4 regions of the Peribacillus sp. B65 genome follow, and region 3 is predicted to be linked to each of the others. Evidence: predicted binding sites of a transcription regulator. Region 3 holds the regulator's gene; each other region holds the start of a gene.
What was found. Region 3 encodes LexA, which represses DNA repair genes until DNA is damaged. Its sites were predicted from a motif close to CGAACATATGTTCG; they were not measured.

Region 1 (7,874 bases), 1.5 Mb from region 3:
AGCAGGGAACTGAGCTGAGGCATATTGAAAAAGGCGGTAATCCACTCGCTGAACAGGCCAGGCAAAACAGCAAAGGACCTGAGAAGAGATTCAATCTCGGCTGGATTCCCTCTCCATTCAGCGTGAAGCTTGACTACCAGCCAGCGGAAGTGAAGATTGAAGCAACCGCACAAAAACCGATCATTGATGCTCAAATCAATAGGGTTAACCATACATACACACCAGGTAGTGTAAATGTCGAAATTATACAAAAAAATGCGCTGGATATAGATTTCATCAATTTAAATCCGGATGAGATAAGGTAGTGAAAACATAGATGATTCTACAAACAAAATTTCATGGCGAACTCGAATTGGCTGAGAAAGAGATTTATGTATTTGAAAGCGGGATACCAGGATTTTTAGAAGAAAAACAGTTTTGCCTGCTAGCTTTGGATGACACGCCATTTTTCGTCCTGCAATCGACAGAAACAAAAGAGCTTGCTTTCATTGTGACGAATCCATTTGAGGTGTTTCCTGATTACGAAGTGAAGCTTACGGATGAAGTATTATCTTCTTTACAAATAGAAACGGAACTGGAAGTCATTACTTTCGTCATCTTAACGATCCAAGACCCTTTCAATGAAACGACGGCGAATCTCCAGGCACCCATCATCATAAACGGCCCTAAAAAAGTCGGAAAGCAATTCATCATGAACGCTAGTGAATACCGTACAAAGCACAAACTGTTTGAACCTCCAGCGGAACAGGGGGGGAAATGATGCTCGTTTTGACCAGAAAACCAAATGAAGCAATCATGATTGGCGATGATATCGAAATTACGATCCTGTCCGTCGAGGGGGAACAGATCAAACTGGGGATCAATGCCCCTAAAAACGTCGATATCCATAGGAAGGAAATCTACCTGTCCATTCAGCAGGAAAATAGAAAAGCCTCTAAAACAGAAACTATTTTTCTGGAAGGTATAAATGAGTATTTCAAGAAAAAATCGTAAAATCCGCTAAATATGTTTCCATGCAGGTCGATATTAAGTATACAACGATGGGCAGTGAAATAGGCGGCCGACTTAGTCACTGCCCATCGTAAACAACCACATGGACGTGGGGACTTAAGACTCAAGGAGGAAACAAAAATGATTATCAATCACAATATCTCAGCTCTAAACACGCACCGTCAATTATCAAGTGCAACGAATGCACAATCAAAATCAATGGAGAAACTAGCATCGGGCATGCGCATCAACCGTGCAGGCGATGACGCAGCCGGTCTAGCAATCTCTGAAAAAATGCGTGGACAAATCCGCGGATTGGACCAAGCTTCCCGTAACTCACAGGATGCCATCTCATTGATCCAAACTGCTGAAGGTGCATTAAACGAAACGACTGACATTCTTCAACGTATGCGTGAACTTGCTACACAAGCATCAACGGATACTAATACAACTAGTGACCGTGGAGAAATACAAAAGGAAATGGATTCATTAACATCTGAAATCAACCGTATCGGTAATACTACTGAATTCAATACTCAGAAACTATTGAATGGTTCTAAGGATTCTGATACAAAACTTTCTACTGCTAGCTTGACTGGTTCAGGGGCGGCAGGTGCTGTTACAACTGGCGGTACATTAAGTCTTAAAATCGATGGGAAAGATGTGGATGTTACAATCGGAGATGGTGATGCAGCTGCTGATATAGTGACTGCTATTAATACTGCAGCAAATACTGCACTTGGAACAACTGGTGAAGAGTATGCGTCCCTTGATGGTGATGGTGCTTTAAAGCTTGATACCTTAACTGCTGGCGCTAAAGGTTCCGTTGAAATAGTTGGTGCATCTGCTGGTACTGCTTTAGCTGATTTAAAAATAAGTAGTTCTTCTTCTACGGGTACTGATGCTGGCGCAGGTCTTCAATTCCAAATCGGTGCAAATGAAAACCAAAGTCTGACACTTGAAATCGGTGACATGCGTGCTAGTAATCTAGGATTAACTGGTATTGGTGATGGATTCACTGCAACTACAAATGTAAGCAATGGTACAGATTCTAAAGGCGTTGAATCCGGTCTGGATGTTTCTAATGCTAAAAATGCATCTGCAGCAATCACAGTTATTCAATCTGCAATTGACACTGTATCAGCTGAACGTTCTAAACTAGGTGCTAACCAAAACCGATTAGAGCATACGATCAACAACTTAGGAACTTCTTCTGAAAACCTGACTGCTGCTGAATCACGTGTTCGTGATACAGATATGGCTAAGACTATGATGGAGCAAACTAAAAACTCTATCTTGGCGCAAGCATCTCAAGCAATGCTAGCTCAAGCAAATTCCGCACCTCAAGGAGTTTTACAACTTCTGAGGTAAATTTGAAGGGCGTTTTATCCAGTAATGGATAAAATTATGACTGGGTGAATTGCTGGAACTTCCTAAAGCTGCATCAACCACAACGTAACTGGAAACGGTAAGCGTGATGGTCTGAAAATGATGGAGATGACATAATGGATAATCAGCAGCCAAGCTCCTTTGAGGAAACTCTGGAGAAGGTTCAACGACTAGGATATACAGTCTAAGGTGAAAGCTATGGCAATGAAATCCGTAGGGTGGCAAAAGCCATTCGAAGTGCCCAGCCCCTTATAAGATAAGGGTGAAGATATAGTCTGTTCTATGATCGAAAGACATAGTCGCAAAGCAAGCGAACCAACAACCACAAGGAGTTTTACAACTTCTTCGTTAATTTTAGATTACCTGAAAGAGACTCTAGTTTTACTAGAGTCTCTTTTTTTATCGAAAAATATAAAGGATCGGTTAGATTAACATTATTTAGCTCCAAAATACTATCACGTTTTGGCGTTAGTTTAGTTTTTTTATTTCTTGCCATTTATAAGTAACGGACCAATAACTTCTTTTTAGCATCTTTGCAATTTCATTTGTTGTATAACCATTTTCTTTAAGTTGTCTTAGTAATTTAATTTCATCTGGAGAATAGGGTTTAGAGCGATCTGAACTGCTGGTAAGAATCGTGTAATCAGGATACTTAGATTTCCACCTGAGTATTTCTTTTTGATTTCGGAATTCCCAAGAGGTTTTATATAACATGGAAGAACAAGTTTTTGCTACAGGTTCGATTAGTTCGAGGAAACGAAAAGTTTCTTTAACAGAAGTAGTTTTTAGAATATATCCATATCCATCTTTACGAGAGCTCAGCTTTAAGGATAAATGATATGTGGTAAATATATGTTCCTTTAGTTTCTCTAATTCGTCTTTAGGATAACATTGAAGGTAAAGGTAAATATGCGGTGTGAGGTAAATAATTTTTTTATTATGATTTACCCTGTATGAGATGCTTAAAGAGCCATCATCCATGTATAGAATAGTTAGGAAATGTGGTAAAATGCAATGTTTCAATAATGTGAAGGGGAGATGTTTAGTTCCATCATCACTGTAAAAGTGTAGGAATAAATTGGTGAATAATTCTAAAGAAGCGGAACGGACACATTGGCTTGCCGGAGTGATATATAATAATCCATCAAAAAAGGAAATTTTCCATTTTCGATAATCTCCCTGAGATGTGCCGTAGTGCTCCCGGTAGCTGTTGTTCTTTCTCCTGCTATTTTTATAAATTTTCGTGATTTCACCGTCACTTATAATGCTGGCATATAATATATTTTTCTGGATTTCAGTAAGATTAATTATGAAAACCTCCTTATATAAGAGTGTAAGCTCATCTTCTTAATCCCATTTTATAATGTTATCCCCTCCGATAGCGAATGTTTGTTCTCTATTTAATAATAAATCCTTTGTATGTACACTGTAAAGTTCCATTTCGGAACCGATATAAAAAGTAAAGATATCATATTGGGGGCTATTTAGATGCTGGAGAGTTTGTCCACAAATATCCTTTCCTCACAACTTAGAACAGCAATCTCGGAAGGAATCAGTTCATTTTATCAGCGGGAAATGAATACGCTAGCCTATTCGGAGCAAAGTGGGGAATCTACTTATGTGCCTTCAAAAGAAAAGATGCAGGAAGTGGTGGATAGTTTAAACACCTTCCTTAATCCAACACATACGGCGGTTCGTTTTGAATATCATGAGAAGCTGAATGAGTACTATGTCAAGGTAGTGGATGATGTAACGGATGAGACGATCAGGGAAATTCCCCCGAAGAAGTTATTGGACTTCTATGCGGCAATGACGGAGTTTGTCGGCATAATGGTGGATGAAAAAATATAAGCGGGTGATCAATTTTGGTACGAATCAGTGGTTTAGCAAGCGGGATGGACATTGATGAATTAGTTAAGAGCATGATGCAGGCAGAACGGGTGCCATTGGATAAACTGACACAGAAAAAGCAGTATTCCGAGTGGCAGCGGGATGATTACCGTTCGATAAATACAGCTTTATCAGAATTGGATACGCTCATTCGTGATGGAATTGGGAAGCAGTCTTCCTTCATTAAAAAGAAGGTGACGTTATCGAATCCAGATGCTGTATCAGTGAGAAATGTGAATTCGACCAGTGATTTTTCCGGGAATATAAAAGTGAATGGACTTGCCAAGGCAGCAACCATGACAAGTACAGAAAAATCAGCTGTTACCGACCCCAAAAAGAAACTATCGGAATTGGGAATCACGACTCCTCAAGATATTACGATACTGTCCATCAATAAGGATGGCGGTTTTGATACGGAAGTAAAAGATGGCGCAACAGTGGAAAAACCGTATACTCTTACCCTTGATGCGGACGATACGTTAGAAAGTGTCATAAATAAAATTAATGCAAACTCGGGAGTGACTCTATTTTTCGATGAAACGTCCCAGAAGTTTTCCATCACTGCTAAAAATACAGGTGATATAAAAGATCGGCCTGAAATTGAGTTAGGGAGTACCGGAGATTTCTTCAATGTGCTAAAAATGAGCAGTAACAATGAAGGAACTGGCGGCACAATAGGGGAAAATGCATCGATTACTTATAATGGCCTGGACATTTCCCGGCCTTCGAATACGTTTCAGATTAATGGAGCGGAAATAACGGTAAAGCAAAAAACGACGGATACAGTCACATTCTCATCAACAGCTGATGTGGATGCCATCCTGGACACGATCACTCAGTTTGTGAATACATACAATGATGTCATTAAAAAGGTTCAAGATAAAACGGGTGAAGCTAAATATCGCTCCTTTACCCCGCTTACCTCTGAGCAAAAGAAGGCAATGACCGAGGATGAAGTGAAGCTGTGGGAAGAAAAAGCGAAGAGCGGAACGTTAAAAAGCGATTCGACGTTAAAAAGCCTCCTGATCACAATGAGGTCATCCCTATACACCTCGGTGGATGGGATCACAGGAAAAAACAATCTCAGCAGTTTGGGGATCACCACCACCAAAAATTATTTGGAGGGCGGTAAATTAACGATTGATGAGGACAAGCTCCGGGCAGCCATTAGTGAGGATCCGAATGCGATTTATGATATGTTCATGGCCAATGGGCCAGAAAAGAGCGACAAAGGTCTCGCGCGCCGGTTAAGGGATGATATAGAATCATCAATGAAGGCGATTACTGAAAAGGCCGGAAAGGCCGGATTTGTTAATAACAATTTTACAATCGGAAAATTGGTTGATGGGCTGGATAAGAAGATTTCAACATTTGAGGCAAAGCTAACGAAATTGGAATCGCGCTATTACAACCAGTTCACGGCGATGGAAAAAGCGATTCAAAAGGCAAACAGCCAAAGTGCATCGTTAGCTTCTTATTTTAGTTAAGGTAAGTCGGAAAGGAAGTTAAATATGGCAATAAATAATCCTTATCAATCGTATCAGCAAAATTCAGTCAACACAGCATCCCCGGGAGAGCTTACATTACTGCTTTATAATGGCTGTTTGAAGTTCATCATGCTTGGGAAGAAGGCCATTGAAGCAGGAAATATCGAAGCGAAGAATACGAACATCATCAAGGCGCAAAATATCATCCGCGAATTGATGGTGACGCTGAATATGGATGCGGATGTATCCAAAGATATGATGAGTCTATATGATTTCATGAACCGGCGTCTGATAGAAGCGAATATGAAAAATGATGTTTCTGCCTTGGAAGAAGTGGAGGGCCTTGTTACTGAGTTCCGGAATACTTGGAAGGAAGTAATTCAAATCAATCGGAAAAAACAATTTACCCAAAGCGGTCAAGTGTAATGGTGATTAGGACCTTTCATGATTTGACTGTTGAATTACTTGCCGTTCTGGAAAATCACACGATTACAGAGCGTGATGATAAAATAGAAAGGATCACAAAGCTGATCGATCAGCGAGATGGACTTCTTTCTCGAATCAAACCGCCTTTTACTGCAGAAGAGCAGCAGCTGGGACGTGCAGCACTGTTGCTCAACCAAAAGGTCGATCACTTGCTGAAGCTCCAAAAGCAGGAGATAAAGCGGGATATCCAGGAAATAAACAAGAAGAAACGATCATCCAATAAATACACGAACCCGTATGAAAGTCTATCAGTGGATGGTGTGTTCTATGATAAAAGAAATTGATTACACGACCGTTTGGATTCCAAAAGGTTTTCATGTTAATTATTTTTAAATTTTCTGTAAATAAAATAGGCTTAATTTTTTCTTTATAGCATAGCATTTGATATAATGAAGCTAGGGCAGACATCAACCCCTTTCCAAACCTTCCGACAATTGTTTCATTATTTCGACATATTTCATGATGTGTTTCTAAAAGGAACCGGAGGGGTATTGTAGAATCTAACTGTATAGTCTTAATTTAAGGAGGACTCACTTTATGAATTACAACGTACGCGGTGAAAACATTGAGGTAACTCCAGCAATTCGAGAATACGTCGAAAAGAAAATTGGCAAGTTAGAACGATATTTTAACAATACACCAGATGCAAATGTGTTAGTGAATTTAAAAGTGAACAATAATACATCAAAGGTCGAAGTGACGATTCCCATGCAGAATTTGGTTCTTCGTGCTGAAGAGGAAAATGCGGATATGTATGCTGCCATTGACTTGATCAATGATAAGCTTGAACGCCAAATTCGTAAACATAAAACGAAGGTCAATCGTAAGTTCCGGAACAATCTATCAGCTGCACCAGATGCATTCGCCTTCAATATGGAAGTTGACGAAGTGGTGGATGAATTCGAAGACGATAATGATATTGAAGTGGTCCGCAATAAGCGCTTTGATTTAAAGCCGATGGACAGTGAAGAAGCGATTTTACAAATGAATATGCTTGGTCACAGTTTCTTCGTTTACACGAATGCGGATACTAATACAACGAACGTAGTGTACCGCCGAAAAGATGGACGCTATGGATTGATTGAACCTAGTTAATTATTATTCTAAGATCAAAAGCACAGCCCAGCCTTTGGGTTGTGCTTTTTTAATGCCTGTTGATAGAATTCGTTTGAAAAGGAAAAGAATGATTGCTTCTTTTGTTCTCTATAAAATACAAATCAACGAAAAATCCTTTTGAAGAACAATTATTGTTCTTTATTAAGATAAATAGTCAGTTTTACCTATTTAATAACCCCCTTCTTTTGCACTATACTCAAATTGTAAGTTCTTTAAAAAGAACGGCTGATTTTTTATAAAAAACAATTTGATCAAGGTGCAGAGGGGTTGGATTACTTGTATCGAAAGAATTGCCATACTTGCCATAGGGCTTCTTTTAGCAGTGCGGAATATGGAAAGTGGCTTTGCCCGACCTGCGGTGAGGATTTAACTGCGCAAAAAGCCTTGGATGCACTTACAATGGAGAGAATCAATACAAAGCAACGATATATTAAGAAGAGCAATATTCACTATTATACAAAAAAACGAAAATGAATTAGTCTATGATAAATTACCTGCACTATGAATTTTCTTAAT
Region 2 (7,874 bases), 480 kb from region 3:
TTTTCAGCTGCAATTGGGCAGCCAGGTACGATAGTGCCACATCATGATTCGCAGCATATTTCACCTGTTCCTCAGCAGGCAGATCGGATGGATCGTTCATATAATACACTTCGGAAACGTTAGGCAATACGTCCCTTACCCGTTTTAAATAGGATGAGGGTAAAAGTGCCTTTCCTTCCTCATCGGCAAGCGGATATGATAAATAAAGTGCCTCAGCAGGCGTAGTGAATGCTTTGTACGCTGTGAACTCCTCATCCAGCAGGCGCACTTTTGAACTTGGGGCAACATCAAGTCCGCCAGCCAGCAGCACATCACGATCACTATCTGAAAAAATTCCGTCAGATACAGCTTTTCCTGGCAAAACCCCTTCGTTCAGGCCGATAACAAAAGCTGTCTTCACATCATCCAGGCGGGATAAATCTAGATTAGCGACCAATACTTGGTCAATTGCCGGCGGTACCAAAGAAAATTCAAGAGATTCCAGACCAGCTTCAATAATTACTGCAAACTGTTTCATGGAGAGCTCTTCCCCGCTCAGCAGTTCAACGAATTGGTCCAATAGGTCGACAACCGCATTCCAAGTTTGCTCATGCTCTCTTGCCGATACCAAATCACCTGCTTCTTCTGCCTCTAGTTTTAGCTTTTCCAATTTTTCCGGCACATGCAATTCTTCAAGATATAGATAAAGGGCTTCACACAATTCCCTGCCATTAGCAGCCTTTTTAACACGTTTTGAGAGCTTCAAGATGGGCTCGGTAAATAATTGCTTCATCTCATTCAACTCTTGCTCAAGCTTCATTTCCTTATCCGTTTGGTTCCGGTCCTCGAGTTCCAGGCCGCGGAAGCGCCTGTAGGTCCAACGTTCTTTGGACGTCCACCTGCTTCCTTTAATGCCGCGGGCCAGCACATAGTTCTCCAGCTTATCTACCTGTTCGCGCATCCTATCATGATTTTTTTGCAGCGGAAATAGAAGCTCCGTCTTGATTGCACGAAATACCGGCTCATAACGCCAATAGCCATTGATGATCTCCAAAGTGGAACGAATCAGTTCAATCAGAGGATGATTCAGCATCGTCCGTTTGGAATCGACGAACAAGGGTATTTGATAATCCCGAAAAACGGTTTGTAAAATATCTGCGTATGCTTCCCCATTACGGACTAAAATCGCAATATCACGGAAACGGTGCTGTTTCTGTCTGACCAGCGACAAGATGTCCCGGGCAACTCCTTCAATCTCAGCTCTGCGGTTAACTGCCTGGGCGATCGTTACATCAGGTGACTGCTCAAACGTTTGTGCAGGACGAATGGCAAAATGAGTTTCCAGGTGATTCAGCCCTGGACTCTTTCCAAACCTTTCCGTCCCTTTTAAGATTCGATCTTCTGAAATCGGTATGCCATTCCTCAATCCAGCCTGATAAAGGTGATGATAAAGATTACCCGTTTGCCTGAACAGCTGCAAATCATCCGGGGCATATTGCCTGTAGGGCTGATCTAACGTCAGTGAGATCGTTACACTCCTGCACAGCTTCATCATTTCTTCCACAATCAATAATTCCTGTGGAGTCAAGCTATAAAAACCATCGATGTATATATCCGCATTCCTTATATATGAAGACTCTGGCATTTTCTCGATCAGCAAAGTGAAATAGTCTTCGGAATCTAAATATTTGTTGACCATTTCATCCTCAAAAGCCTGATAGACCAATTCAAGATCATGCAGTTTATCCTGAATGCCGCTGCCGGCCTGTGAGGTTTCTTGCAAATAGTTTTGAATGTCATCAGGTTGGATGCAATACTGCTTGAACTCGGCCAGCATTAGCTCCATCTGTGCAATGAACCCCTGCTTATCAGCAGATCGACGAAACATCTTTAACTCTTCCTTTTTATCTTCCATGATCTTCCGTATCAACATATTGACGCCGACACTGTCCAAATGCAGCCGGCTCATCCCCCCGGTTTCCTGAAGGACGCGCCATGCAAGCCTGCTAAAACTGAAAACCTGTGTCCGGATCATTCCGGCAAGGCCTGGTGTTTTAATTAATTTATATTCAGATAGAAACGTCATCTGATCAGGAACGAGGTAGATAATTGGATTTCCTTCGGGATCTTCTGCCAATTTGGAGCGGATTTCGTCCAATATATTCGAAGTTTTCCCTGCACCCGATCTTCCCAGTAAAAAACGGAGTGACATCTCTTTTTCCCCCTTACAACATAATATCTAGACCCATCATACCAGAAATACTTTCGTCTTTATGACTAGGTTTCTGTTTCCAATTAGATTTACTTTCTATTATTTTACCGTTTCCCTTTAAAAAACACCAATCGTACGTTCGCGTTTTCCCCCAAAAGAAAAAGCCCACATAATTTTGGGGCTTCCACAATCATTCACCTGTAAATTTAAAATTGAAATCATTGACCGGCCAATATCGAACATCCACTTTACCGACAACATTTTCAACCGGTATATAACCAAAATGACGGCTGTCAGCACTTTCAAGACGGTTATCACCCATGACAAAAAGCTTACCCTCCGGAACTTTGGTCATGTCCGTCAATTCTTTTAATGTAAAATCACCTGTAAAATCCTGTTCCGGGAAACCTTCCTTGAATTTCTCAAGATAAGGCTCATCCACTTTTTCACCATTTACGTAAAGCCAATCATCTTTATAACGAATTCGGTCACCTGCAATCCCTATGACTCGCTTAACATAATCTTCTTGTGAATTAGCATGAAAAACAATAATGTCAAAACGGTTGATATCATGAATCCGGTAATTGATTTTATTCACGACAAGTTTATTTCCATCTTCAAGGGTCGGCTGCATCGACTTCCCTTCAACATCATAGCTTGAAAAGAGAAATGTACGGATTAAGATGTAAATAACAAAAGCTATCATCGCTGGTTTTATCCAATCGGATAAAGAATTCTTGTTTGTTTTTTCCATCTAGTTCAACCCCTACTGCATTTATATATTAATTTATTGTCCTTCTTCTCTCTTCATGCTTTTATTTAGCCTAACTTCCAGTCTTTTTCCCACATACCATAGGATAAAGATGACGATTCCGATAATGATCGTTCGCACAGGCTTATGAATTAATGATACTAAATCGTAACCTACGAAGCTGATCGTAAAAATCATCACCGCTTTCCCACCCACTACTGCAAGTCCATATTGCAGGGTACTGACTTTTGAAAGTCCTGCCACGATATTAACGATAGCCGAGGGTGTAAAAGGGAAGCAGAGTAATATGAACAAAGGACCGAATCCATGGCTCTCAACCCAAACCATCAACCTCTGCACCTGTTTATGCTTTTGCAAAAATCGGAAAAACCTCATTTGACCATATCTTCTAATAATCCAAAAGATCAAAAAAGACCCCGCTACCGCACCAATCCAAGAAAATAAAAATCCCCACCAGAGACCAAAAGCCGTTGCATTAGCAAGCACGAACACCACTAAGGGCAAAAAAGGCAAAAATGCTTCCAGCATCGGCAGCAAGATCCCAGGAATTGGACCGAATGAGCGATATTGCTGAATAAGTGCCGATATATGATCAAGTGTAAACCACTCACGTATAGTATCCAAATCCATAATTATCTCCCTCGACATGCTGCCATCATTGCAGCATAAACTTATTAAAAACTGTTTATTTTAGATATATCACTTTCCCCTGAAATTGCAAGAATTATTATCCATATATCTTCATACTTTCCCTATCTCCGGAAAACATAATCTTGTTAACGAATATTTCTTGATTTATCAAAACTGCTTGCATATACACTGAAAATACATTAGGATAAAAAACAGAACAGATGTTCTTATTTTGCAGAATTTACATACTATTATTAAAAACGCGCTATTTTAGAAAGGGGCGGTCATGATGACCCGCATTCCAGAAGATGACCGAAATATGATTGAAAAAGCCATCTACCTCCCTATGGTTATTACAGTCTTAAACCGGGATCTCAAGGTCATCGAAATTAGTCCGTTTAAATTAAAAAGGCCCTATTCGGAGCTAGTCGAACATATTTTAAAAGTGGTTCAAGACGAACTTGCCGAGGTGCGGCGCTATTTGCGCAAGGAGAATATTAAGGTTAGTGAAATCAAACGCGATGAATCCTTCACGATGTATTGTTTTTTATATAAAGGATACGAGGAACATCATAATTATTTCAATCCCCGCCTTCGCAACAAAACTGAAGACTTGTTATGTTATTACTTTTTCGAAAAAAACCACCGTTCAAGGAATTAGCGGGTGCAGGCATCCATGTATGTGGATGTTTGGAGCCTTAGATCATCCAGTATCTTATATGAGAAGGTTAAGCTTAATCAGTCAATATATGAATTAACGTAACGGAATGTTTCGGTTAAGAATAAGCTATAATGTTTTTTATTTGGAACTTTATCAGCAAATGATATTCCATCGAGTAAATTTGATTTTCTGATTTTAACTACACTCTGTAAATGCTTCTTGATTAATTGCTAACGTATTTAATTATATCCAATCATAGCAACATTTTACTAATATATGGTGAACAATCTATTAGATCTAATTGGAATAGCAGAAAGTATTTTGTCTAAACACAGTATATTGCACCAATTTTCATTTTGAAAACTTTTGTTAAAGAGATTTATCCAGAAGAAACACATAACAAAGAAGACGGAAAGTACAGACCTCCCGAATAGTTAGCGGAAAGATAATAAGGGTTACATAGAGACAGAAATTATACAATGGGGTCAAAAAAAGAGAAAAATTTCATAACATATAAATCTTTATACCCTTATATTGATTTACGGCATGTCGCTTTAAAATGATATACGAATGCTATGAAGTGCAGTCCAAATAAAGTCGGGGGAAATTATGAAAAAGAGTAGCCTTATAATAAATTCTATACTTGGATATATTGCAATAGGGGTATTCGTTATTGGTTATATTAGAAGTATACCGGTATATAACTATACAATTCTAGGTTTTGAAGCAGATTACATTATTCTTACATTAGGAACGTCTTTCATTTTTGGATATATATATTACCTTGAGAAGCAATTAAAGGTCCCCCAAAAGGCACTTTTTATTGGGAGAGCATGTTTTTTTATCACTTTAATAGGTAGTTTCATTTTAGAAGTGATTTGAAATTCAGCATTCTCTCACCTCTATTTCTGAACCATTTGAGAGAAGAAGTCTCTGAAACATAAAAAAAGAAATTCAAGATTTAATGGATGAGCTATTTGAAGATTAATTCTGATGCCCTTCTCATATGAGAAGGGCTTTTGGTTGTGACTTTTGCTAAAGCAAACATTGATATGATTGATCGTATGAAAGAATCATTCCATTATCCGCCTGTAGAATATCATCTCCTCCACCATATTAAAAACTCAGATACATTCCCCTTCTTCACCAGCGACAATCCATCATAAATACCCAGGATCATTTTACCTAACCACGATTCTGATGCCTGCTTCCTTTTTTTATCACAAAGAAAATTATGTCCAAATCCCCATTTTTCGAATTACACATGGTAAATTATTATTTGGAGGGGAAAAATGAAGAAAATAAATATTCTACTGGTTGCTGTTCTTGTTTTGTCTTTATTCACTGGACTTAAAACAACTGAGGCAGCCTCAAATGTGAAGGTACATTTCATCAATGTTGGACAAGGAGATGCCATCCTTATTCAAACCGGTAACGAAAACGTTTTAATTGATGGCGGCGGTAAAGGAAAGGGCGACGAAGTTGTAGCCTACCTAAAAAAGCAAAAGGTGAAAACACTTAATGCATTAGTATCCACTCACCCAGATGCGGATCATGTGGGCGGTCTGGCTTATGTGATTAAATCGCTTAATGTAAAATCTGTGTATGCCCCTAAAGTTTCTCATACTACCCAGGCATATAAAGACTTTTTAACGGCTGTTAAGCAGAAGAAGCTTACAATAAAAAAAGCGCAGACTGGCGTGGAAATCAACACTAAAGCTAAGGATAATTCCCTTAAATTCATTGCACCTGTTAAAGAATATGCCAAGTCTGACTTAAATAATTGGAGTGCAGTCCTTTTACTTAAACACGACAAAAAAACATTCTTGTTTACAGGTGATGCTGAAGAAAAATCAGAGACAGATATGCTGGCTAAAAAACTGGTACCAAGTGTGGATGTACTTAAAGTCGGCCATCATGGTGCAAAAACATCAACTAGTTCAGCATTCATTAACAAAACAAAACCGAAATACGCTGTAATCAGTGTAGGAAAAAATGGCTATGGGCATCCTACTTCCACTGTTATAAAACGGTTGAATTCAGTGAAGGCCAAAACTTATCGCACAGATAAATCAGGTAACATTATTTTTACTTCTACAGGTCAGAAAATTACTGTAAAGACGGTGAAATAAATGGTACAAGGTATTATTGACCGCTTCGAAGGAAAGATCGCTGTCGTTGAAATCGATGGTGGTGACATGAAGGATTTTCCTAAAAGCGCTCTCCCCAAGGGAGCAAAAGTAGGAGATATGCTGATTATCGATGGAGATACCATCACCATTTCCAAAGAGGGCACTGAGAAGTTAAGAAAAGAAATTGACGATCTAATGGATGAATTATTTGAAGATTAATTCCTGGGCCCTTCTTTAATAAGAAGGGCTTGCTTTAATTTTGAATGTCTAACGCGGTATATACTTTGACATTACCTCTGAAGCCTTGACCCCGTTTGCTTCGGTGAACAGATAGAATGATTTCCTCTTTGTTTCCTCAATCCTCTGGATCAATTTCGTTTTTAAAAACGAAGTCCGGTGCAGCTGGTTTTCAAAAGAACTGCATGATACTGCTATATCGATGGTTTGTCTATTCCTGAATGTGATGGTAGTATGTTTGGAATCCAGGCGATCATAGGATACCACATGCTCATGTGATAACCAGATGCATTGAGGACGCAACGGAGATGTAGTGGGAAAGAAGAAAATCGAACTGGTCGGATCGATCGCAATAGGTGCTTTATGTGTGATGTTTATAAGCTGTTTTGTGCCTTGCTTGCGTCCTTCATAACTTGATCCGAAAAACTCACAGCTTTTCTTTATTATTTCCAAAGGTTTAAACGGGGATATGAACTCGTCCTCCATTTCAACTATACGGGCATATATTTTACTGCCGTAATTGATTGGCGAAACCATCAATGTATGTGGCGTGATTTCATATTCCTCGATGATTCCCTGATTGTTTTCCTTCATTTTTAATCCACCTCTTCCTCATTGCTAAACATCGCTTTTACTTTACCAAAGCTTATGCCCTTAATTGCTTGTACCCTTCCATTCCCCATTGCCGAAGAAAAGTGAATGGAGATAGTAAATGTATGTTAAATTACTCACTATAATAGCACAACCCTTGAACATAAAAAGTAAGTTCACAAAGAATTAAAAATTCTTTTATATAGTGGCTTTTTCTTCATATAAACGACACATTCTCTATTAATATTTAAATTTTTTAAATTTTCAGTTGATTTTATCCACTCAAATCCATATAATAATAAAAAGGGTCAGGGGTGGTAACTTTGAAAAATGAAAAATCTTATTCAGAGTCAGTGAAGTCCTTATCAATGAGCGAAATGAAAAACGATGCCGTGGTTCAGGAAATGTTAATTGATATGATTATTCAGGAAGCCGTCCTTACTACCAAAAAGAATATCCTTGCAAAACAGATCGATGAAGCCTTGGATAAGAAAAACAAACCTTTATTCTTAAAACTAAGTTCTGAAATGAACGTTTTACTAAAACAGTTTGGAAATTAAAATGCATGATTTAAAAAAAGCCTAATGATCAAAAAAGCCTCCCATAATGTTGGGAGGCTTTTCTAATTATCATCACTCTTTATGAAACATCCCCATGACC
Region 3 (7,874 bases):
TAGTTTACAGGCAGTCCCATTAGTGCTGCCATTCTTATGGCAGGACGTAGATAATCAGAGAATACGAAGAATGTTCCTCCGTATACTTTTAATCCACCATGAAGTGCCATTCCATTTAAAGCCGCACCCATAGCGAATTCACGTACACCGAACCATATATTACGGCCACTGTAATTACCAGGTAATAGATCAGTCTCACCTTTGATGGCAGTATTATTAGATCCGGCTAAATCCGCAGAACCCCCAATGAAGCTAGGGACCCTTTTGGCAATAGCATTTAGCACTTCCCCACTTGAAGCACGGGAAGCTAATGTTTTACCTTCTTCATAGACCGGAATTTCCTGATCCCAATCAGCAGGCAGTTCACCGTTGATGGCCAACTCCAATTGCTGTGCTAACTCAGGATGTGCTTCTTTGTAATTTTTGAACAATTCATTCCAAGCTTCTTCTTTTTGAGCGCCTGCATTAACAACAGATTCATTAAAGTGTGAATACACTTCTTCCGGAACATGGAAGTCCTCTTCAAATGTCCATTTATATGCTTCTTTTGTCAATTTCAGCTCATCTGCACCAAGCGGAGCACCGTGAACAGCAGATTTACCTGAACGGTTTGGTGAACCGTAACCAATAACCGTTTTCACTTCGATTAATGTTGGGCGTGCATCGTCGGTTTTCGCTTCTTCAATCGCTTTAGCAATTTCCTGAAGATCATTCCCATCCTCAACGCGGATATATTGCCATCCATAAGATTTGAACCGGTCTGCTACGCTTTCACTAAATGATTGGCTTAAGTCGCCGTCAAGAGAAATATCATTAGAATCATATAAAACAACGAGTCTTCCGAGTTGTAGATGTCCAGCTAATGAAGCGGCTTCTGCAGAAACACCTTCCATTAAATCTCCATCTCCACAAATGCCATATGTATAATGATCGACCACATTATAAGAATCGCGGTTATAGCTTTCTGCCAAGTGACGTTCAGCCATTGCCATTCCTACTGCCATTGCGATACCTTGTCCAAGCGGCCCGGTAGTTGCATCAACACCAGCCGTATGACCGTATTCAGGATGTCCTGGAGTTTTACTGCCCCATTGACGGAAGCTTTTCAAATCATCGATAGATAAACCATAGCCCGATAAATGAAGAAGGCTGTATAACAGCATAGAACCATGTCCAGCTGAAAGAACAAAGCGATCTCTATTAAACCAATCGGGATTTTTCGGGTTATGGTTCATATATTCGGTCCATAGTTTATACGCCATCGGCGCAGCACCCATTGGCATACCTGGATGGCCGGAATTAGCCTTTTCAATTGCATCAATTGATAATGTACGAATCGTATTGATAGAAAGTGCATCTAATTTATCTAACATATTGTAAAAACATCCCTTCCTGTAATGTACCTCTTTATATTATAGTGACAAGCATAATATCACAACTAAAATCACTATTTACTGCCTCAATATTACAATTTTCTATAATAACAGAAGTCCCCTATTTAGATTAAACTAAATAGGAGAATACATACATGCATGCACTCCCTTTTTACTCCTAAATGCTAACAGGGTACTCAAGCGGAATGTTTTATCAGAAGGATCCAAGCATTAATGTAAGTTTCTTTTTTCTTTTATATTTTTTATCTTTTGAGGAGTGACGTCATTACCTTCTGGATCAACGACCTTCACATGCTCCAACGTATCGGTCATGGACTTTCTGAATGTTTCCAAATACTCACTTCTCAATTGGGTTTGCTCTTTCGCCTCAACTTCCGTCAAACCTTCAGCCTTTGCCTTTTTAGAAAGTTCATTAATACGGGCTATTTTTTCTTTTGATAACATAATTTCGCTCCTTCATAATCTCCGGATATTGTCATGGTATTAAAAAAAAAGCGAAATTACAAGTTCTAAGATTTACTTTCATTTGTATTCAGTTGATGTTCGAGAAAACGCCTGTTCACAGTAGCCTTTGAAACATTGTATCCAAAGCCCCTTAAAGTGGCTGCGATTTCTGCGAATGTCAATCCATTGGCCCGAAGTTTAATAATTTCTTCAATAGGGATTTCCATACGGTCCCTTCCAGTGGAATTCCTTTGATTCTGAAGGTTTTTTTGAGGACGGTATCCTTTTTCAACGGCTCTTATCATCCCGCGCTTTATTTTAAGATTATGTAGTTTCCTTTGGTATTCTTCTACAATACCGACTATCTGGATGACCATGGCATCCGAATCCGATAACTCAAGCTCCCCGTCATGTGAGAGTGTATAAATTTTAACATCTTCTTTAAGGATGACATGGAAAAGGGCTATTTTGGCATTCCCTCTTCCCAGCCTTGTTTCATCCTGGATTAATAGTACTTCAGCTTCTTTAGTTTTAAATAGTTCGAGCATGTCAAAAATGCCATCCCGATTCAACTCATAACCACTTGCCTGCTCTTTTATTATGGATATAACTTCAACATCCATCTTTTCTGCCAATTTGACTAACTCATCTTCCTGCCTTGCCAATGATGTTTCCTGTGACTCTTTTTCTGTGCTGACCCTACAATAGATTACCGCCTTCATAATACCCTACCTTCACTGCTTACTGCTCACTGGCCAAATTCTGGACAAGTTCTTCCCCTTTAACCGGTATGACGATGACTTGACCAGGTTTAATTGTATCCGCCCTGACTCCATTATGCTCTTCTATCCAACCAATGAATTCTTTTTTTGTCAAATTTGCTTCTTCATATTCTTCAGCGATTCCCCATAGGGTGTCACCTTCACTTACTTCTATAGAAAGGAAATCCTTTTTTGGATCATTGTTCAATGTACAAGAGAATAAAATTGAAAAGATGAATACTGATCCCGCTAATAGAATCGTATAAATATAATTTTTGTATAAATTTTTCATAAATATCCCTCCAAAGCGAATGTTCGTTCGTATGTTATGGTCAAATTATAATACGAACGTTTGTTTCAGTCAACAACAAAATTCGAACTTATGTTTGTATAGAATTGGGGGCCATGCTATAATGTAGCAAAGAACATTGGGGAAGAGGTGCACATATGACTAAACTATCAAAAAGGCAGCAAGATATTCTTGATTTCATTAAAGAAGAGGTCCGCCAAAAAGGGTATCCACCTTCCGTACGGGAGATTGGTGAAGCAGTGGGACTTGCTTCAAGTTCAACAGTACACGGGCATTTATCACGCCTGGAAAGCAAAGGCCTGATTAGACGTGACCCAACCAAGCCAAGGGCCATTGAAATAATGAATTTGGAGGAAGCGAACAATATTCCCAAAGTCAATGTCGTGAACGTGCCGTTACTTGGAAAAGTAACAGCGGGAATGCCGATAACGGCCATTGAGAACATAGAAGAATACTTTCCGCTTCCCGAAAGCATGGTTCCACATGATGACCATGTATTCATGCTGGAAATCATGGGTGAAAGTATGATCGAAGCAGGAATTCATGATGGGGATTATGTCATCGTGAAACAACAAAGCAATGCCAATAATGGAGATATCGTCGTGGCCATGACGGAAGATGATGAAGCCACTGTAAAACGATTCTTTAAGGAACCGGATTACATAAGGCTTCAGCCTGAGAACTCGAATATGGAACCAATTATTTTACGAGATGTTTCGATACTTGGAAAAGTAATAGGCTTATATAGACAAATACACTAAAAGCGCTAACCGCGCTTTTTTTGTTTGTTTAATCTATGTCCCGAATTCTCTCAATATGCATAAGGAATTTTAATAGAATCAAGTTTTCATGGGAATTTAAACGTCCTTAATTACGAACGGAAGTATACGATCGCCTAATATGTACTTTGGTAACAATCTGATTACAATGAAAAAGAGAGCTTTAACTACCGCTCCCAGTTAAAATTCACTTCACTCGTAATCTTTGGTTCACTTTAATTAGGTTAAGATCTACCAAGCCGTTCCACTGTTGAATCTGCACTTGTGTAGAACCGTATGCTTTTGCAAGCGCAGAGACGGTATCCCCTTTTTGGACAATATGATAAACCTCTTCTATACTTGCATCATATTTTGTTAAATCGCTTGTTTCGATAAGGTTCACCAGTTTTTCAATATAGTTGGGATCCGAGGCGTACCCAGCATCGAAAATTGCTTTGAGTGCTTTTCTGTAATCTTTTTCTCCAATGACAGCCGTATAAAGACTTCTATTCCATGAAGTCCCCTTTACATATAAATTGGCAAGATCTCTAAGACTTTCTTCCCAAGATGGGTATTTTCTGAATTTGTTCCATACTTGAACGGGTACGCCAATGACATATTCCATTGTCTGAATGATGACAGACTCACCCTTGAAGTCACCTTTTGTACCGAATATATTTTTTCCTTTGCTTGCTAATAAACTTGTCCCATACCCACTCTCCAAACAAGCTTGTGCAATGACAACAGAAGGTAATATTTTGCATAGGGAGCAATTTCCTTAATAAATGTTTCCTTGCTCATTAGAACCTCCCATCAATGGTTTTACTTTATTTTTCACTGTTCATCTTCATTCTTATCGTATTCTCATCTATGAAAAAGGTTACAGCAAGTCCCATACAACAGGTTCTGATGTTTGGCTAATTGTTTTTATTATAGATTTCTTACCTAGAGTGGCTTGCTTCGAGTATTATTTATCCATTTCCCTACCAAACAGGAAAAGCCGTCAATCCATTTAATTAAATGGATTGACGGCTTTTTCTGTTGAACACTGAAAATCTTCAAAACTTGTTCGTTAATTTTAAATTTGTAATTATTTATTTTTGTATAAAACCTTGATGAAAAACAAAAACTATTTTTAAAAACTTCATTTCAAGGTGGTGAAATCATGGACTACCCAACCGTCCATACAAACTTCTGGGATGCAGTGATAGCCATTCCTACCATCATGATTCTTACTCAACTTATTAAGGTCATGTTTCATATTCATCCAAAATTCGTACCTACCATCGCTTTGGGTCTTGGCTTGTTCATTTCCATTTTCATCAGTCATCGTCATCACTTGGTTTCAGGAATTTTCATGGGCTGGTTTTATGGCTATGCAAGCATAGGCAATTATGCTGCACTCAAAACTGGTATTTTGTCTTATAGAGAATCCTACAAAAAGACGGATTAAATCTATTCTTGTTGTCTAGCTGAAATTCATCAATCTTTTTATTGCTAGATGACCTTACTAGCTTTATTTCCCATCGAACACCATTAATTTAATCGCTGTATTAGTAATTACAAACTGGCTGAATCCTTTGGCTAAAACAAACCACCCATGTTAACACCACATTACATCCAAAAAAAACCTTTTCAATTATGAGAAGGGATTTTTTTGTCGGGAAAAGTGGGTTATTATGTTTTTTACACTCCTGCCGAGGCGGCTTGGTAGGATCGGCGGAAAGGGAGCGGACTTCTGTATTCAACTGGATCTATTATTCAAGAAAAGACTGAAGGCAAACTTCGAATTTGTCTACAGTCTGATACCATCTCAAAGAAGAGAATGCATTTCACTATTTCTCAATATAGACCGAACGAATCATTGTCCGGGTTCTTTCAGTACCATCCACATTTTTTTCCTTGACATCTATTGTTACATTATAAACACCTGACTTAGGTACTTCCGGAAGGGTGCCAGTAAAATTTTCTGTATCCATTGCCTTAATTGAGCTTTTTTCACTAATTTCATTACCTGTTTCATCTATTAGATGAACCAAAAATGTTGTGCTGATTGGCCTTTTTTTATCATTCATTGGGTTCTCTATTAAAAATTTCGCATCTTTTTGCTTAACTTTACCGGCCATACTTAATGTAATGGGATTCTTTTCGTTAAATTGTGCTGTGAACAGGTAGGCGTCTTTTGGCGATTTAGTCTTCATACGCACTTTCCAATCACCAATTTCAAGGTTGTTTCTATTGAATGATTGGACGGTTGCACCATTAAAAAAGGAAGTTTCGTTTTTGGCTGAATGAACCATTAAGGAAGGTGAATACTTTTTATTGGATGGAGAAATCATTTCAACCTCGACATCATTTGATGCTGTATATATGTTTATATTGCCTGGGGCTGATTCATTTACATGGAAGCTTAGTTCGATCCAGACATTTTGTTTCAGGACATCACCCAGAACGGTTTGAGCGAGTGCGGTGGTAATGACATCATCTTCAACCCGTTCTTTATAATTGACATTATATTCAGGGATCCCAGCGGTGGAGGTGCTTCTTAAATATGGTTCAATTCTTGAAAATACAGCTGAGCCGACTCGTATATTGTCGTGATCAAAGTTGGAATCTGAAAATAAATGTGTTGCATAGGGTATTTTTGTACTCCATACATTCACTAGACCATCATTTTCCCCATATGAAGATAAATATTGTCCACCCATTGATAAGGCTGATAGAACCGGGCCTCTGTTCATGCCTGCCACAGTGAAATACATGTTTTTACGAGAATTAACATGGTTATCCGTGACCGAACGAAATTCAGCCATTTTACCAACTTGTAAAGAATAAGTTCCCTCATCTTTTTGACCTAATAGGGAACCAAGCCAGCCCGCATACCAGCTATAAGCCAAATCAGCTAGGTGAGAACCATGATGGGGGGAAGCTAAAGTGATTACCCTTCCAACATACTGGTGTGCTCCATAGTGCACTAGAGCCGCTTGGGTATCTGGGCCCCCTTTGCTGTGAGCTATAATATTTACTTTTTCACCCCCGAAATGGTTACTGATTTCTGCAAGCATTTGAGCTAAAAGCCTTCCATTAGCATATTGGCTCACTGATCCATTTCCAGCTGAATCATGAAGCTGAACAAAAACAGTTTGGTAGCCTGCTTCATACGCTTTGGTATACATATCATTGACACCATGATAATCCGTTTCACCGTACCAGCTGGTTGAACTGCCGTTTTTCCCTTGAACAAACACGATCGGTGGTTTCTTTGTATCAAGATTGGGAGGAATACTTCCAAGAAACCAATCCCCTGGACTGAAAGTTTCGGAAGGGGGCTTTAATTTTCCTGCTGAGGAAATGTCTGGCTTGGCCATAATTAATATGGTTAGAATGAGGACAAGAAAAACGATATAATTGATTACATTCCTTTTCAATTGTTATCTCCTCCAATATCATGTGGAATTCTTTCGAACTCATCCTATTTTCAACGCCCTCCTTCCATGCCTTTGATAGCCTTCATTAGTATATATTTGTACTTTTGCATACCATTACCTGCTATCTTCATAAAGATAGGAGAAAAAAACTAGAAAAAGTTCATAAAAAATGGAGATATAGTATGATGGTTTGCCTTCAATTCGTTTATGTATACAGTCATTTTCCAATTATGAAATTATCCTTATAGAGGAAATCCATATATCGAATGCTGTATGTTCACGAAGAAAAAGAGAATAAGCCCTTCTCCTGCAAAAGATGTAGGGCTTGACTTTATTTATGAGCATCCAAATATTATTCTTCGAATTTGCCACTGTCCAATTGCTCCTATTCATGTTGTTTTGAAGTCCATCCTATACATTAAGTAAATTGTTGAAAAAATTCTTTTACAGCAATTGGCTGTCATTCATAGGGATCTCAATATCAATCGTGTATTTGGATTATTAACTCCTTAAAGCCCTCCCCTAAACGCCACATACGCCTATTTCACAATGAGAACTGGATAAATAATATCAGGGCTATGCTCGCTCTTCCAATTGTATAATTTATTTATCTGATTTTCCTTTCCCATTTTTTCACCCTGTTTCGATCATTACTTAAATTTTGCCCCAGGAATGGTTACTTTGGTGAATAAATGATTGATAGTCTTGATCCTTTAACTACATTTGAAGTGTAGGTGGGGATCAAAAAAAATAATATCGTCGATCGAGAACCCTACACA
Region 4 (7,874 bases), 1.0 Mb from region 3:
GGAGACCTTTTACAATCTCACTGGAATAAAGCCTGTTCAGTTCATTTATTAAGTTATGATAATCATTATATGACAATAAATTTTCTACCATATGATCGATTCCATCGAAGTCAGACCCTAATCCAATTTGTCTTTCCCCTCCCAAACTGCATATATGCTCAATATGTTTCAGGATATCCTTTATCGTAGCCGATTCACCATTTGCCAGAAATTGCGGGACAAAGGTTACGCCGATCACCCCATTTTTCTGTAAAAGGGCTTTTATCTGCCCGTCTTTTAAATTTCGCGGATGCGGACAAAGATGATAAGCATTCGAATGGGAGGCAATTGGGAATTTAGCCAAATTTAAGGTGTCCCAAAATCCCGCTTCGGATAAATGGGATAAATCGCACCAAATCGACTTCTCATTCAATTGCGCGACCACCTCGGTTCCAAACCCCGTCAAGCCGCCCCCTCTTGTTTCTAATGCCCCATCCGCTACCAAGTTGGCGTAATTCCAAGTTAGGCCTACGGAGGACACGCCAAGATGAATGAGGGTTTTCAGTTTCAACAAATCATTCCCGATGCAATCACACCCCTCCAAAGTAAGCATTGCACCTATTTCCTTTTCTTTTAAAGATTCGATGTCTGCCTTGGTCTTTATAAATTTCATTTCCGGCTCTGATAAAATCTTTTCATGAAAAATATCCACCATCGCCATAGCCGCTTGAAATCTCATATCAGGGTGGACTTTTTCAGGAATATATATTGCAAAACATTGGACCTTTCCCCCTTCATCCAATAATCCCCGCTTTGTTATATGTAATTTATCACTATTTGCAAATGAAATATCCGGATCGATGAACATCTTCATCAGTACATCACAATGGGCATCAAAAATTGTCAATGTAATCCCCCTTCCTGTGTCTTTTAATGATTCTATATTCCATTATAAAGGGATATGGATTTTTCGTCAGTTGGATTTCACGACAAAAAAGAGCCTGCTCGCCTTCCGACAAACAGGGCATCCAAACATGGAGTTATCTTGGTTCAATGATTAGTTTTATTGCCGTTCGTTCTTCGCCATCAATAAGTATATCTGTAAAGGCAGGAATACAAATCAAGTCAACTCCACTAGGTGCGACAAACCCTCTTGCGATTGCTACTGCCTTGACGGCTTGATTTAACGCACCTGCACCGATTGCTTGAATTTCGGCTGCTCCTCTTTCCCTGAGCACTCCCGCTAGTGCGCCTGCTACAGAATTAGGATTAGATTTTGCTGAAACTTTTAATATTTCCATTCCTAGTCCTCCTTGTTTTCCCTGCCGATTCTAACTTGGCTCAATAGTTATAACACTTTCCACTGCTACTATATTCATCAAGTAAAACTTGTATGACAAAGAAAACCGGGATTGTCCACCATTTATTAATGAATGGAAAAAAGGATGGCCAGTTTGACTGTCCATCCGTTCCAATCAATGATAAAAGGGGTGATCTTCGTTAATCAGTATCCTTTCTATTTTTTTAGCCTTGCCAGTTTTATCATCAATTTCAAGGAGTATCCCACTTAATAGGGTCCGCCCCTCTTTTGGCACTTCAAAACGAGCAGGAAGGCTAGTTAGGAACCGATGAATGACTGCATCTCTTCCCATACCAAGGATGCCATCATATGGTCCTGTCATGCCTACATCTGATATGTAAGCGGTGCCTCCAGGCAATATACGGTTATCTGCTGTCTGGACGTGTGTGTGTGTACCGACAACGGCTGTAACCTTCCCATCCAGGAACCACCCCATAGCCTGCTTCTCACTTGTAGCTTCTCCATGAAAATCGACAAAGATGATTGGTGTCTTTTTTTGAGCCTCCGCCACGAGTTCTTCAGCTTTTTTGAACGGACAATCCAAATCCGGCATGAATGTTCTCGCTTGCAAATTGATGACCGCTATTTCATACTGGTTCAATTTTAAAAATTTCATTCCTTCTCCAGGTGCCCCGTCTGGAAAGTTCGCTGGACGGACGAGATATTTCGCTTCATCAATAAAATTGAAGATATCACGATTATCCCATGTATGGTTTCCCATGGTCACCGCCTGTGCTCCCCACTCTAAAAAACTGCGGTAAATCTTTTCTGTAATCCCCCGGCCACTTGCTGCATTCTCGCCATTGATGACCGTGATGTGCGGACGATACTTTTCTTTTAACTTAGGAAGGTATTCTTGGATCATGTCACGACCAGGAGACCCCACCACATCTCCAATAAATAGCAATTTCATTGTAAAACCCTTTCTAGATTCACCTAATTATATGAATTATTCAAGTATGTATTGTAACATAATTTGGGGTAATTATAGGAATTACGCTTAACGATTAAAATCCGAAAAGAAAAAACGAAGTGGTTTGCACCACTTCGTTTTTCATTAACGATTATTTAGCGTATTCGACTGCTCTTGTTTCACGGATGACCGTGACTTTTATATGACCAGGGTAATCGAGCTCTTCTTCAATCCTTTTCCGGATATCACGTGCGAGTCGATGGGCCGAAAGATCATCAATTTGTTCTGGTTTCACTAGAATCCGCACTTCTCGTCCGGCTTGAATCGCAAATGATTTTTCCACTCCATCATAGGATTCGGAAATTTCCTCAAGTTTTTCAAGTCTTCTAATGTAATTTTCAAGCGTTTCACTTCTAGCTCCCGGTCTTGCAGCTGATAATGCATCAGCGGCAGCCACAAGCACTGAAATGATGGAAGTTGGTTCAGTATCGCCATGATGTGAAGCGATGCTGTTAATGACAGTTGGATGCTCTTTATATTTGGTTGCTAATTCAACGCCAATTTCAACGTGACTGCCTTCCACTTCATGATCAATCGCTTTCCCAATATCATGCAGTAAACCTGCACGGCGGGCAAGAACTTCATCCTCTCCAAGCTCAGCGGCCAGTAAACCTGAAAGCTGGGCCACTTCAATTGAATGTTTAAGTACGTTTTGCCCATAACTAGTACGGAACTTCAAACGACCTAGAATTTTGATGAGATCTGGATGGAGACCGTGAACTCCAACTTCAAAAGTCGTTTGTTCACCAATTTCACGAATATGTTCATCTACCTCACGTCTTGCTTTGTCAACCATTTCTTCAATGCGGGCCGGATGGATCCTTCCGTCCTGAACAAGTTTCTCAAGAGCCAAGCGTGCCGTTTCCCGTCTAATTGGATCGAATCCAGATAAAATGACAGCTTCAGGAGTATCATCGATAATAAGGTCAATACCTGTTAGCGTTTCTAACGTCCGGATATTTCGTCCTTCACGTCCGATTATCCGTCCTTTCATTTCATCGTTTGGAAGATTTACTACAGAAACGGTGGTTTCTGCAACATGATCAGCCGCACAACGCTGAATGGCAAGAGAAAGAACTTCTTTTGCTTTTTTATCAGCTTCTTCTTTGGCACGGGTATCACTTTCTTTAATCATAAGCGCTACATCGTGAGCAAGCTCGTTTTCCATTCGGTCTATAATGATTGCTTTAGCTTCTTCACGAGTTAAACCGGAAACACGTTCAAGCTCTGTTTGCTGCTTACGAACCGTCTCGTCCACTTTGCTTTCCATCTCTTCAATATGCTGTTGTCTTTGGTTTAGAGAATCTTCTTTTTTCTCCAAAAGGCTTTCACGTTTGTCTAACGTTTCATCCTTGCGGTCCAGATTCTCTTCTCTTTGCAATAACCGATTTTCTTGTTTTTGTAATTCGTTCCTTCTTTCACGGGCTTCCCGATCCGAATCGGCACGAACTTTATGAATTTCATCTTTTGCTTCCAACAAGGCTTCTTTCTTAAGTGCTTCCGCTTCACGTTTTGCATCCTCAAGGATGTGTTCAGCAGAGCCCTTTGCCCCTGCTATTTTACTCTCAAATTTTGATTTGTGAATAAAATAACCAACAACTGCACCGACGATTAGGCCAAGCAAAGTGAAGATGATTGTCATGGGTTCCATCGTTTCACCTCCCCTTGCTATGAACTTTTTACATAAAATGTTGAACTGTCGGCAAGTACATTGCACATAAATTCAATATACAGCACTTAATTTTCAAAATTTTAGTTTGAAAAATTGTAAAATATACATATTAATTGTATAGTTGAGAATTTTTATTGTCAAGCGTTTGTCCCTTATGTATCAATGATTATTCAAGTTTTCTCAATATCAACCATCATAATGTACAGCATTCTTTATGGAAAAGTTATTTCAATGCCATTTATTTCGCTGAAAATTTCACACTTTTCTCAAAATATATAGAAAAGGCCTAAGCGAACAAGCTTAGGCCTTTTCCAAATACCATTAATCAAGCAATTCAAAATGCTCTTCTGGTTCATTTTCTTCTGGCGGTAATTCATGCTCTCCATCGAGATTATAGTGATCTCTGATTTTCCGAGAAATTTCCTGAGCGATATCCTGATTTTCTTTCAAGAACAGCTTCGCATTTTCGCGGCCTTGTCCGACACGCTCTTCATTGTATGAATACCACGAGCCGCTTTTAAGGACGATATCAAGATCTGCACCCATATCGATGATTTCACCTTCCTGGGAAATCCCTTGACCATACATGATGTCAACTTCCGCTTGACGGAATGGTGGAGCAACCTTGTTTTTTACAACTTTGATTTTCGTTTTATTACCGACGATTTCATTACCCTGTTTTAATTGTTCCGCACGGCGCACTTCCAGACGAACAGTTGAATAGAACTTCAATGCCCGGCCTCCTGGAGTCGTTTCTGGATTCCCAAACATAACACCGATTTTTTCACGGACTTGGTTAATGAAAATGGCAATGGTATTTGATTTATTAATGGCACCAGACAGTTTTCTAAGCGCCTGGGACATCATCCGCGCTTGAAGACCCATATGGGAATCTCCCATTTCGCCTTCGATTTCAGCTTTAGGAACAAGTGCTGCCACCGAATCAATGACAATGATATCTACAGCTCCACTTCGAACTAATGCTTCAGCGATCTCCAAGGCCTGTTCACCCGTATCAGGCTGTGAAAGCAGTAAATCATCTATATTCACACCAAGTTTTTCTGAATATGCTGGATCTAAAGCATGCTCTGCATCAATGAATGCAGCCGTGCCGCCAGTCTTTTGTACTTCTGCAATAGCATGTAATGCAACAGTCGTTTTACCGGAGCTTTCAGGTCCATATATCTCAATGACCCGGCCTCTTGGATATCCGCCCACTCCCAATGCTACGTCCAATGCTAAAGAACCGCTTGAAATCGTTGAAATCCTACGATCAGACTGTTCCCCAAGTTTCATAATAGAACCTTTACCAAATTGTTTTTCAATTTGTTTTAATGCCATATCTAAAGCCGCTTGACGATCACTCACTCAATTTCCTCCTCTATATTCAAATAATCGGCTGTCCGATTAAAGGTGTACTTACGTTAGCAATTATTCGAGATCAAGGTTTGCATCCTGTCTCAAAACCTATCTTTACTATATACTCTTTTTACAATTTTGCCAAGCAAAAAGTCGAACATTCATTCGTTTTTTTCTTTCGGGGTATTCTCTGTAAAAAAGCGTTTTATCTTAAGGAAATCTCCATTTCCTTTCACTTTCTCCGTAAAAAAACCATTTTCATTGAATTAACTTTTTTCTTTTTTTCCCTATTTTTCAAGAAACAAACTTCTAAAACCAAATAAAAAGCAGAGCTGTAAATAGCTCTGCTTTTAGCGCTTATAAATCCCTTAATAGGTAATGACAGCCGTACTTCACACTCCGAATCCGGTTTTGCGCCCTGCTTCCGGAAAGATTCAACTCCTTGAAATGAGTGTTTCCATCCCGATAGGAAATGCCAATGAATACTGTCCCTACAGGCTTGCCTTCTTGTTCATCCGGACCTGCAACACCCGTAAAGCTTATGCCTACATCCGCATCGAGCTTGCTCCGGACATTAGAGGCCATTTCCATTGCACACTCACCGCTGACCACCCCATGCTCAGATATGGTATCATCGCTGACGCCAAGGACGTTCGACTTCGCATCATTCGTATAGCAGACAATTCCGCCTTTGAAGACTTTACCGGCGCCAGGTATGGTTGTCAGCTGTTCTTGGAACATCCCACCGGTCAAGCTTTCAGCTGCCGCAATTGAAAGCTTGCGGACCGTTAATTCTTTTACAAGTTCCTTTATTAGTGAAGTATTATCACTTCCATAGTGGAACTTACCGACCCTGCTAAGAATTTCTTTTTCCGCTTCTAAAATAAGCTCTTCGCATTTTTCTTTAGAAGAGTCTTTAGCGGTGATCCTTAACGTCACTTCCCCTTCGGCTGCCAGCGGAGCAATTGTCGGATTCGTTTGATTGACAAGAAGATCTTCAATCACCGTTTCCAGTTCGGCTTCACCTATACCGTAGAACCGAAGAACCTTGGAATCGATCCGTTCATGCTTTTCCAGTTTATTCATGATCTTTTCATAACCATAACTTAAAAACATCGGCTCCATCTCACTTGGCGGACCAGGGAGAAGCATATATGTAATCCCAGATTTGGACAAGACCATTCCCGGTGCCATGCCATGATCGTTTGCCAACACTTCACTGCCTTCTAAGACAAGGGCCTGTTTTTTGTTGTTTTCCGTCATCGGCCGTTCCCGTTTTTGGAAGTAAGCTTCAATGGAATGCAAAGCTTCATCATTAAAAACGAGCTTTTTCCCTATATGGCGAGCAATCGTTTCTTTCGTTAAATCATCTTTGGTAGGACCGAGTCCACCGGTAAAGACAATCAAGTTCGCCCTAGATTCAGCGATTTCTATAGCTTGTTGTAAACGGCGATCGTTATCCCCGACCACAGTATGGTAAAAAACGTTGATCCCCATTTCCGCAAACTGCTGCGATAAGAACCTTCCATTAGTGTTATTGATTTGTCCTAAAAGAAGCTCTGAGCCCACTGCAATGATTTCTGCATCCATCTTTTCAAAACCACCATTCGTTTTTACTTTGAATTAACAAATACTTCTTTGTTTTTTATAAAATAATCCAAGCCTGACCAGATTGTAAAGATTAATGCAATCCACAATGCGATATTGGCAAATGGAAGTGAAATTAGGGCAAATGGGAGGTTATGCAGCAATAAAGCCGAAATAGAAACAATTTGTGCCCATGTTTTTATTTTACCAAGCTGGTTCGCTGCAACCACTTCCCCTGTACCCGCTAGCACCAAACGCAATCCGGTGACTGCAAACTCGCGACTTATGATCACGATGGCAATCCATGATTGACCGTACATTAAATCTAGATCAACCAAAACGATTAAGGCAGCCGAAACCAGAAGCTTATCAGCCAGTGGATCTAAAAATTTCCCTAAATCAGTAATCATATTATATTTTCTGGCAAAATGGCCATCGATCCAATCCGTAGTGGAAGCAATAATAAAGAGGATGGCTCCAGCTAAGTGCGCCACTGGCAAACTGTATTCTCCCCACGTCAGCGTCCCCCATGAAAAAGGAACGAGCATGATGATTAAAAATACTGGTATTAAACAGATTCTTGCTACTGTAATCTTATTAGGCAGATTCAAAACTTTTACCTCCAAAATTTACGCCTGCCATTCGGGCCTGCGTCTTAGATCTAAAATACGCTTTTATGTATAATTTAACTCAAAATCCAATCTTATATGCCGGGTAATCCATTTCCCCGTCGCCTTACCATTAAATAGAGCAAAAATAGTCATCTATAAGATGACTATTCGGCTTTCGTAAATTGTATCGTAACCAATTGCGTATTCACTTCAGTCGGTGAAATGGAATACTCCAGCTTCTCATCATTCACATAAATCTCAGTTTCATATGCTCTGCCTATATTGATGACAGCTTCTTTTTCATTGGTGAAATCAATTTCCTGGCTTTTGTCC

Region 1: ACSR9O_RS12170 (DNA endonuclease) is a predicted target of LexA. The motif match lies at 3,762-3,775, and genes of this name have one in related genera.
Region 2: addB (helicase-exonuclease AddAB subunit AddB) is a predicted target of LexA. The motif match lies at 2,320-2,333, and genes of this name have one in related genera.
Region 4: recA (recombinase RecA) is a predicted target of LexA. The motif match lies at 5,498-5,511, and genes of this name have one in related genera.

What each region holds. Positions count from the first base shown of each region.
Region 1 is NZ_CP195840.1:2,487,367-2,495,240, forward strand. Features, by position in the region: gene ACSR9O_RS12150 (DUF6470 family protein) at 1-305, shown strand, start outside; gene fliW (flagellar assembly protein FliW) at 317-760, shown strand; gene csrA (carbon storage regulator CsrA) at 760-993, shown strand; gene ACSR9O_RS12165 (flagellin N-terminal helical domain-containing protein) at 1,132-2,361, shown strand; gene ACSR9O_RS12170 (DNA endonuclease) at 2,848-3,690, opposite strand; gene flaG (flagellar protein FlaG) at 3,868-4,230, shown strand; gene ACSR9O_RS12180 (flagellar hook-associated protein 2) at 4,245-5,756, shown strand; gene fliS (flagellar export chaperone FliS) at 5,781-6,182, shown strand; gene fliT (flagellar protein FliT) at 6,182-6,526, shown strand; gene hpf (ribosome hibernation-promoting factor, HPF/YfiA family) at 6,780-7,337, shown strand; gene ACSR9O_RS12200 (hypothetical protein) at 7,635-7,832, shown strand.
Region 2 is NZ_CP195840.1:550,725-558,598, forward strand. Features, by position in the region: gene addB (helicase-exonuclease AddAB subunit AddB) at 1-2,191, opposite strand, end outside; gene lepB (signal peptidase I) at 2,382-2,945, opposite strand; gene ACSR9O_RS02755 (TVP38/TMEM64 family protein) at 2,979-3,593, opposite strand; gene ACSR9O_RS02760 (YhjD family protein) at 3,883-4,254, shown strand; gene ACSR9O_RS02765 (ComEC/Rec2 family competence protein) at 5,547-6,386, shown strand; gene ACSR9O_RS02770 (DUF3006 domain-containing protein) at 6,387-6,605, shown strand; gene ACSR9O_RS02775 (competence protein ComK) at 6,654-7,217, opposite strand; gene ACSR9O_RS02780 (IDEAL domain-containing protein) at 7,538-7,774, shown strand; gene ACSR9O_RS02785 (YitT family protein) at 7,847-7,874, opposite strand, start outside.
Region 3 is NZ_CP195840.1:1,026,673-1,034,546, reverse strand. Features, by position in the region: gene tkt (transketolase) at 1-1,373, opposite strand, end outside; gene ACSR9O_RS05115 (DUF896 domain-containing protein) at 1,605-1,838, opposite strand; gene ACSR9O_RS05110 (YneB family resolvase-like protein) at 1,904-2,560, opposite strand; gene yneA (cell division suppressor protein YneA) at 2,580-2,891, opposite strand; gene lexA (transcriptional repressor LexA) at 3,047-3,670, shown strand; gene ACSR9O_RS05095 (glucosaminidase domain-containing protein) at 3,876-4,391, opposite strand; gene ACSR9O_RS05090 (hypothetical protein) at 4,833-5,120, shown strand; gene ACSR9O_RS05085 (esterase/lipase family protein) at 5,503-7,035, opposite strand; gene ACSR9O_RS05080 (helix-turn-helix transcriptional regulator) at 7,809-7,874, opposite strand, start outside.
Region 4 is NZ_CP195840.1:31,455-39,328, forward strand. Features, by position in the region: gene ACSR9O_RS00140 (dipeptidase) at 1-886, opposite strand, end outside; gene spoVS (stage V sporulation protein SpoVS) at 1,020-1,280, opposite strand; gene ACSR9O_RS00150 (TIGR00282 family metallophosphoesterase) at 1,455-2,252, opposite strand; gene rny (ribonuclease Y) at 2,404-3,963, opposite strand; gene recA (recombinase RecA) at 4,306-5,352, opposite strand; gene ACSR9O_RS00165 (competence/damage-inducible protein A) at 5,701-6,933, opposite strand; gene pgsA (CDP-diacylglycerol--glycerol-3-phosphate 3-phosphatidyltransferase) at 6,957-7,541, opposite strand; gene ACSR9O_RS00175 (helix-turn-helix domain-containing protein) at 7,706-7,874, opposite strand, start outside.